2 regions of the Enterobacter cloacae complex sp. genome follow, and region 2 is predicted to be linked to the other one. Evidence: predicted binding sites of a transcription regulator. Region 2 holds the regulator's gene; the other holds the start of a gene.
The links. The regulator CRP, encoded in region 2, controls carbon source genes, mostly activating them, when cyclic AMP is high. The targets are predictions, from matches to a motif close to ATGTGANNNNNNTCACAT.
Positions count from the first base shown of each region.

Region 1: a site for CRP is predicted at 2,104-2,121, ahead of garD (galactarate dehydratase). Genes of this name have one in related genera too.

Region 1 is NZ_LT991957.1:1,471,362-1,475,823, forward strand. It holds gene garK (glycerate 2-kinase) at 1-118, opposite strand, end outside; gene garR (2-hydroxy-3-oxopropionate reductase) at 175-1,065, opposite strand; gene garL (2-dehydro-3-deoxyglucarate aldolase) at 1,087-1,857, opposite strand; gene garD (galactarate dehydratase) at 2,223-3,794, shown strand; gene DBR02_RS07415 (DeoR family transcriptional regulator) at 3,853-4,462, opposite strand, start outside.
Region 2 is NZ_LT991957.1:1,674,733-1,679,194, reverse strand. It holds gene DBR02_RS08565 (YccS/YhfK family putative transporter) at 1-2,032, opposite strand, end outside; gene crp (cAMP-activated global transcriptional regulator CRP) at 2,090-2,722, opposite strand; gene DBR02_RS08555 (OsmC family protein) at 3,034-3,438, shown strand; gene DBR02_RS08550 (phosphoribulokinase) at 3,524-4,393, opposite strand; gene DBR02_RS08545 (YheU family protein) at 4,424-4,462, opposite strand, start outside.

The sequences.
Region 1 (4,462 bases), 200 kb from region 2:
GAACCGACACGTAATGAGCGTCGGGGAAAATCTCCCGAAATCCTTTTTCTATCGCCTGCGCCACCTCGGTGGCAGACAGGCTTTCTTTATAAGAGTCTGGCGCGATTATGATTTTCATAGTTGTAAGCCTGGACCGTAGGCCCGGTATGCGTTGCGCCACCGGGCAGGACGTCATTAGCGAGTAATTTCGACCTTCGCCAGTTTTTCGTAGTAGCACGCGAGCGCGCTGTGATCGGCAGTGCCAAGACCGTCCGCACGCAGCGCCTGCATCATCTCCATGACGGCGGCAGTCAGCGGCAGCTGCGCCCCTACGCCGTGTGACGTATCCAGCGCATTCGCCAGATCTTTAATGTGCAGATCGATACGAAAACCCGGCTTAAAGTTACGATCCATCACCATCGGTGCCTTGGCATCCAGCACGGTGCTGCCCGCCAGACCACCGCGAATGGCCTGATAGACCAGATCCGGATTCACCCCCGCTTTGGTGGCCAGCGTCAGCGCCTCCGACATGGCCGCAATGTTCAGCGCCACAATCACCTGGTTTGCCAGCTTGGTGACGTTACCCGCGCCGATGTCACCGGTGTGCACCACGGAGCCAGCCATCGCTTTCATCAGGTCGTAGTATTTGTCGAAGACGGCTTTATCGCCGCCCACCATCACCGACAGGGTGCCGTCAATGGCTTTGGGCTCGCCGCCGCTGACCGGTGCGTCCAGCATATCCACGCCTTTCGCCTTCAGCGCCTCGCTGATTTCGCGGCTCGCCAGCGGTGCGATTGAACTCATGTCGATCACCACCAGGCCCGGCTTCGCGCCGTCGATAATGCCGTTCTCACCCAGCGCCACCTCTTTCACGTGCGGAGAGTTTGGCAGCATGGTGATGATGACATCGCACTGCTCGGCGATCGCTTTTGCGGTTGCCGCCGTTTCCGCGCCGGCCGCAATCACCTCTGCCACCGCGTCTGAATTACGGTCGAGAACCACCAGCGAGTAACCTGCTTTGATGAGGTTCTTGCTCATTGGTTTGCCCATGATACCCAGGCCAATAAAACCCACTTTCAGCGTCATAATCTGTTTCCTCAATGATGGTTATTTTTTAAAAGCGTCTGCTAATCTCTGCGTGGCCGCGCGGAATACGCCGAGGTCGCTGCCGACGGCAACAAACGTTGCGCCCCACTCCAGGTAGCGGCGGGCGTCAGCTTCCACCGGCGCCAGAATGCCGCACGGCTTACCGTGGGCTTTGGCACGGGCAAAAATGTGCTGGATGGCGCGCTGAACGTCCGGGTGGCTGGCGTTGCCCAGATGACCAAAGGCGGCAGCCAGATCGCTCGGGCCAACGAAAATACCGTCTACCCCTTCGGTCGCGGCAATGGCGTCGACGTTATCGACACCCTGCTGGCTCTCGATCTGAACCAGGATGGTGATGTTCCTGTTGGACTGGGCGAAATAGTCCGGCACGGTGCCAAACATGTTGGCGCGGTGCGAAACGGACACGCCGCGGATCCCTTCCGGCGGATAGCGGGTCGCCGCTACGGCCAGCACCGCTTCTTCTTCCGTTTCAACAAACGGGATCAGGAAGTTGTAGAAGCCGATATCCAGTAAACGCTTGATGATAACCGGCTCGTTGGTGGGCACACGCACCACCGGCGCGCTGTGGCTGCCTTTCAGCGCCATCAGCTGCGGAATAAACGTGCTGATATCGTTTGGCGCATGTTCGCCGTCCAGCACCAGCCAGTCGAATCCGGCCAGGCCCAGCACTTCCGTGCTGATGGGGTTTGCCAGCGCAGACCAGCAGCCAATCTGGATCTGGTGCGCCGCGAGGGCTGCTTTAAACTTATTCGGGAAGATATCGTTACTCATCGCTTATACCTTTTTTAATTCCGCAGTTTTAGCCAGCATCATTTTTATTTATTCCGACGCAGCGTCAGGGTTATATTTATTTTCTGACTGAATTTTGGCGTTATAAAATCGTCATTCAGTATAATCGCCGCCCGACGGCAGTACATTGTTTCAATGCTCAGTTATCGAGTGGAATTTGAACGCTATCTTGAGCATATGCACAAAGCAGTGGGCGCTGATGCACAGAATCAACGATTAGTGTTTCGGGAGCGATCGCGATCACATTCTCACCTTTCCTCTCCTGACATTCTTTATTTCTTCAATAAGAAACAATTAACCATCTGGCTATATTTAGTATCAGATATTTTGCTGGAGAAGCGTAAACAATGGCCGATATTCAAATTCGACAGGCGTCGCCGACGGCGTTCTATATAAAAGTGCACGATACCGACAACGTGGCGATTATTGTCAACGACAATGGCTTAAAAGCGGGTACCCGCTTCCCGGACGGGCTGGAGCTGATTGAGCACGTTCCGCAGGGGCACAAGGTCGCGCTGGTCGATATCCCCACGCACGGCGAAATCGTGCGTTACGGCGAAGTCATCGGCTATGCGGTACGCCCTATCCCGCAGGGCAGCTGGGTTGAAGAGTCGCTGGTTGAGCTGCCAGCGGCCCCGCCGCTGGAAACGTTGCCGCTGGCGACCCGCGTCCCTGAGCCGTTGCCGCCGCTGGAGGGCTATACCTTCGAAGGTTACCGCAACGCGGACGGCAGCGTGGGAACCAAAAACCTGCTCGGCATCACTACCAGCGTGCATTGCGTGGCGGGCGTCGTGGATTACGTGGTGAAAATTATTGAGCGCGATCTGCTGCCGAAATACCCCAACGTTGACGGCGTGGTGGGGCTTAACCACCTGTACGGCTGCGGCGTGGCGATCAACGCGCCCGCGGCGGTCGTGCCAATCCGCACAATCCACAATATCGCCCTCAACCCAAACTTTGGCGGCGAGGTGATGGTGATTGGCCTCGGCTGTGAGAAATTGCAGCCTGAACGCCTGTTGCAGGGTACTGAGGATGTGAAAGCCATTCCGGTAGACGATGCCAGCATTGTTCGTCTCCAGGACGAACGTCACGTCGGATTCCGTTCCATGGTCGACGATATTCTTCAGGTGGCGGAGCGCCATCTGGACACGCTGAACAAACGCCAGCGCGAAACCTGCCCGGCCTCTGAGCTGGTAGTGGGGACACAGTGCGGCGGCAGCGATGCGTTTTCCGGCGTCACCGCCAACCCGGCGGTGGGTTACGCGTCGGATTTGTTCGTGCGCTGCGGCGCCACGGTGATGTTCTCCGAGGTCACCGAAGTGCGTGACGCCATCCACCTGCTTACGCCGCGCGCCGTCAACGAGGAGGTGGGCAAACGCCTGCTGGAGGAGATGGCCTGGTACGATAACTATCTTGATATGGGCAAAACCGACCGCAGCGCCAACCCGTCTCCGGGTAACAAGAAAGGCGGCCTGGCGAACGTGGTGGAAAAAGCCCTCGGGTCAATTGCCAAATCTGGCCAGAGTGCGATTGTGGAAGTGCTCTCTCCGGGCCAGCGGCCAACCAAACGCGGCCTTATTTACGCGGCTACGCCTGCCAGTGATTTTGTTTGCGGCACCCAGCAGGTGGCGTCCGGCATTACGGTACAGGTCTTTACCACCGGGCGCGGCACGCCGTACGGCCTGATGGCGGTACCGGTGATCAAAATGGCGACCCGCACCGAGCTGGCAAACCGCTGGTATGACTTAATGGATATCAACGCGGGCACCATCGCCACCGGGGAAGAGAGTATTGAGGATGTGGGCTGGAAGCTGTTCCACTTCATTCTGGACGTGGCGAGCGGGCGGAAGAAAACTTTCTCTGATCAATGGGGACTGCATAACCAGCTGGCGGTGTTTAATCCGGCGCCGGTGACGTGATGGCCTCTCATTCTGCCCTCTCCCCACAGGGGAGAGGACAGGGTGAGGGGACAAAACCCTACACCAGCACCACATCAATCCCGCTTTTCCGCAGCCCGTCTAGGCTCTCCGCCGGAATACCTTCATCAACGATAATCATATCGATCCGCTGGGTATCAATGATTTTATGCAGGCTTGAGCGGTTAAACTTGCTGGAGTCGGTCACAACGATAATGCGCTCTGCCACCTCGCACATTTTTCGATTCAGGCGGGCTTCATCCTCGTTGTGGGTACTCACCCCCCGATCGAGATCGATGGCGTCGACGCCCAGGAACAGCAGGTCAAAATGGTAATTCTGTAACGACTGCTCCGCCTGGTCGCCGTAGAAAGATTGCGACTGACGGCGCAAGTGTCCACCGGTCATCAGCAGCTCCACTCCCTCTGCTTCCAGCAGCGCGTTCGCCACGTTCATCCCGTTGGTCATGGCAATAACGTCGGTGTGCTGGCGCAGCATACGGGCGATTTCACAGGTCGTGGTACCCGAGTCCAGAATAATGCGGTGGCCCGGCTTCACCAGCTCAGCCGCCGCCTGCGCGATGCTGCGCTTCACTGCCGTATTAAGGGAACTTTTGTCCTCAACGGACGGCTCCACGCCGGGCATATTGCCTTCGCAAATCAGCGCGCCGCCG
Region 2 (4,462 bases):
GACGCCATGCCACCGACGAAATGGTGTGCATGGTGTTCAGGTGCCCGAGAACACGCTGCAAATGCTGCTCCAGGGTGCTCATCGGGCCGTGGGTAAGTGTTTCCGGCGCTTCCATAATATTTGACTCTCCCGACTCGCCCGGCGCGTCATACTCCAGACGCTGCTGGCAGCGCTGCAACGCAATTTCACACGACTGCAAATAGCGCTGCGCCAGGTCTGGCGTCAGCATGGTGTGCTCGCGCGCCAGCGTGGTCATGGCGTTGATGTGCTCGACGATAAACTGGCTGTGCGTCACCCACAGCTTCATGTCCGCCAGGTAGTGCGCGTTAAAGCCCGGCTCCTGCATGGCCTGGTTCAGGGAGTTGAACAGGGCGTTGTGCGCCTGGTTGACCTTCATGCGCTCGTAGGCCAGCGGGGAAGGCTGCGGGTCGTCGCTCAGGATCAGACGAATGGCCTGCTGATCGGCCTCCAGCGCGTCGTGGGCGTTCTGCCTCAGCAGCCCGCTCTGCCACTGCGGCCACAGCCAGACCATGCCGCCAAAGGCGATCAGACAGCCAATCAGCGTATCGACCAGCCGGGCAATAATAAACTGTTCCCCGTTAAGCGTGAGCAGTTGCAGGGTATACACCGCCGTCACCGTAAAGCCCACCATCGCCCAGCCGTAGTTTTTGCGGATGATCAGATAACTCACCAGGGTAATCGCCAACATACCGGCCAGGGTATAGCCCTCCGGCACGTGAAAGTGCAGCGTCACGCCCGCGATAATCAGCCCCGCCATCGTGCCGCCCGCACGATGCAGAATCCGGACCCGCGTGGCGCCATAGCCGTTCTGGGTAACAAACAGCACGGTCATTAAGATCCAGTAGGGTTTCGGCAGGTGCAGGGCCATTCCCATCAGGCTGGCGATGCTCAGCATCACGCTGATCCGCGCGGCGTTGCGCAGGGCGGAAGACTTCAGTGACAGGTAGCTTTTCAGCGCGGGCAGCAGCGGGAGCCGTTTTTGCTTATCGGCCATCAGGTCGCGGGCATAAAGTGGGCGCTGGGTGCGCAGCACGCGGGCGATGCGGCTGAAATGCCAGGCGGCAAATTGTCCGACCGGGTTATCCGCGTGCTGACGCGCAATCTTCTCCAGCGCGCCGAGCTGTTTATCCATGTTAAAGCGCGTCGGGTAGCGGTGATAGAGAATATCATCAGCCAACACCCGCAGGCGCGCCGCGACGGTCTGCGCGTTCCAGCGGATCACCGCTTCCGCATGGCTGCGCTCCACCAGCTTTTGCACCTCTTCCGGATTATGCAGGCTGACGGAGATATGCTCCTGCAAATCCAGCCCGACCTGGAAGGTACGCAGCAGCCGCTTATATTCATGATTTTTATTGGCGGCAAGCATGTGCAGCTGCTGGTAGCACTGGCTGATCAGATCCACCACTTTTTGCTGCCGCTCCAGCAGCGGCGGCAGGGATTTTTCCGGGTCGGTATGCTGGGTGAGAAGGGTGTATTTTGCTTCGCAGTATTCAGCAAGCTGCACGTAGAGCAGGCTCAGGGATTCACGCAGCGGCTGTTCCCGCCACAGCCAGAACCAGAACCAGTTAAACAGCCCGTACCACAGCGTGCCGAGGGCGTAGATCAGCAATGGCTCCCACACCGGCATATTGCCCGCAAGGCTTAAGGTGAAGATGGCGGCTATCAGCGACGCGGGAAGCAGTCGGGCGTGCAGCGAGCTGATTTCGGCGGTTACGCCGAGCGTCATCGCCAGCACGGTCAGGATCAGCGGCAGCGGTATGTCGCGGGCCAGTAAAAGCTGCACGGCAAGGCTACAGCCGGCAAACAGGCAGCCGCCAATAATCAGGCGTTTGAAAAAGCGTTTATGCGGCGTGTCCAGACCGGCAATGTTGCAGCAGGCGGGCACGAGAGAAAACAGCAACCCCTGCTGAAGATGTCCGAGGAGCAGGCCCACGGCCACGGGGAGACACAACACCAGCGTTTGTCGCAGTGCGTAGTTAACTTCCGGGTGATAGATCAGCCTGCGCCACATGAGGAGTAGAGACAAAAACGGCGTGCCACCCTGCGGCGGCACGCCGTCTGACCGGAATTAACGGGTCCCGTAAACCACGATGGTTTTACCGTGGGCGGAGATCAGGTTCTGGTCTTCCAGCATCTTCAGGATACGGCCCACTGTTTCACGGGAGCAGCCGACGATCTGACCGATTTCCTGGCGGGTAATTTTAATTTGCATACCGTCAGGGTGGGTCATGGCGTCCGGCTGTTTCGCCAGGTTCAGCAGCGTCTGCGCGATACGACCGGTTACGTCCAGGAAAGCAAGGTTACCCACCTTCTCAGAGGTCACTTGCAGACGGCGTGCCATCTGGGAAGAAAGACGCATCAGGATGTCAGGGTTGACCTGAATCAGCTGACGGAATTTCTTGTAAGAAATTTCAGCCACTTCACATGCTGTTTTAGCACGAACCCAGGCGCTACGTTCCTGGCCTTCTTCAAACAGGCCCAGTTCACCGATAAAATCGCCCTGGTTCAGATAAGAAAGGATCATCTCTTTCCCTTCTTCATCTTTGATCAGCACGGCCACCGAGCCTTTAACGATGTAATACAACGTTTCCGCTTTTTCACCCTGGTGAATCAGCGTGCTCTTTGATGGGTACTTATGAATGTGGCAATGAGACAAGAACCATTCGAGAGTCGGGTCTGTTTGCGGTTTGCCAAGCACCATGCGCTGTTATCCTCTGTTATAAGCTGTCACCAGAGTCATAAGATGCATCCGGACTCTGGGGTTGCAATCGAATTCTTACCCATACCCTGGGAAGTCGGCTGTCGTAACGTTTCGCAGCCAGTAAAGTTTGATGTCCTCTGCATACATGTGTAACGTCAATGTATTACTGTAGCATCCAGAGTGTTTTAGCATAGCTTTCGCCGCGTGTCTCCTGGTGTCTCGCTTCAGCATGACGCAGGTCGCCTTCCGTTGCGAGAAATGTAACGTACACGTAATCTGTCATAAAAAATGCAACGTTGGAGTGAGTGAATATGCAAGCGCGTGTGAAATGGGTTGAAGGGTTAACGTTCCTGGGCGAGTCGGCCTCCGGGCACCAGGTTTTGATGGACGGTAACTCCGGTGATAAAGCCCCAAGCCCGATGGAAATGGTGCTGATGGCGGCAGGGGGATGCAGCGCGATCGACGTGGTGTCGATCCTGCAAAAAGGCCGTCATGACGTGACCGATTGTGAAGTGAAGCTGACGTCAGAACGTCGCGAAGAGGCGCCACGCCTGTTCACGCACATCAATCTGCATTTTGTTGTCACCGGGAAAGCGCTGAAAGACGCGGCGGTGTCACGCGCGGTGGATCTCTCAGCGGAGAAGTACTGCTCCGTGGCGTTGATGCTGGAGAAAGCGGTAAACATCACCCATTCGTATGAAGTGGTCGAGGCTTAATTTTTTGGCGGGTGGCGCTTCGCTGACCCGCCCTACAAAAGCATGAACGTAGGCCCGGTAAGCGCAGCGCCACCGGGCAAAAAAATCACGCGATCTGCTTCCCTTCCATCAGCCGCTGCACCAGCGGCGTCATGATCAGCTCCATCGCCAGCCCCATTTTTCCGCCCGGCACCACTAACGTATTCATGTGCGAAATAAACGAGCCTTGCAGCATCGCCAGCAGCCAGGGGTAATCGATGCCTTCCAGGTTGCGGAAGTGGATCACCACAAAGCTTTCGTCCAGCGAGGGAATGCTTTTCGCGGCGAACGGGTTAGAGGTATCCACGGTGGGCACGCGCTGGAAGTTAATGTGGGTGCGGGAGAACTGTGGCGTCAGGAAGTTGATGTAGTCTTCCATGGAGCGCACCACCGAGTCCATCACCGCTTCACGCGAGTGGCCGCGCTCGCTGATGTCGCGCGTCAGCTTCTGGATCCACTCAAGGTTAACAATCGGCACCACCCCCACCAGCAAATCCACGTGGCGCGCCACGTCGTGCTGAGGCGTCACCACGCCGCCGTGCAACCCTTCGTAAAACAGCACGTCAGTCGGTTCCGGCAGCGGCTGCCAAGGCGTGAACGTGCCGGGTACCTGGTTCCAGGGAACGGCTTCATCGTAGGTGTGCAGATACTTGCGGGACTGTCCGGTGCCGCTTTGCCCGTATTCGCGGAAGGTTTGCTCCAGCAGGCCGAAGTCATTCGCCTCTGGACCAAAGTAGCTGATGTGTTTACCCAGATCCCGCGCCTTGCGGATGGCCATGTCCATCTCCGGGCGCGTGTAGCGGTGAAAGCTGTCGCCCTCTACCTCTGCCGCCCGTAAATTCAGCTGTGCGAAGATCTTGCGGAAGGCGAGGCTGGTGGTGGTGGTTCCCGCCCCGCTCGAACCCGTAACGGCAATAACCGGATGTCTGGCAGACATAGCAACTCCCTGACTGGAAAAGTTTTAAGATCAGCCATGAAACGCGTTGCGGGGCATGATATTGACCGT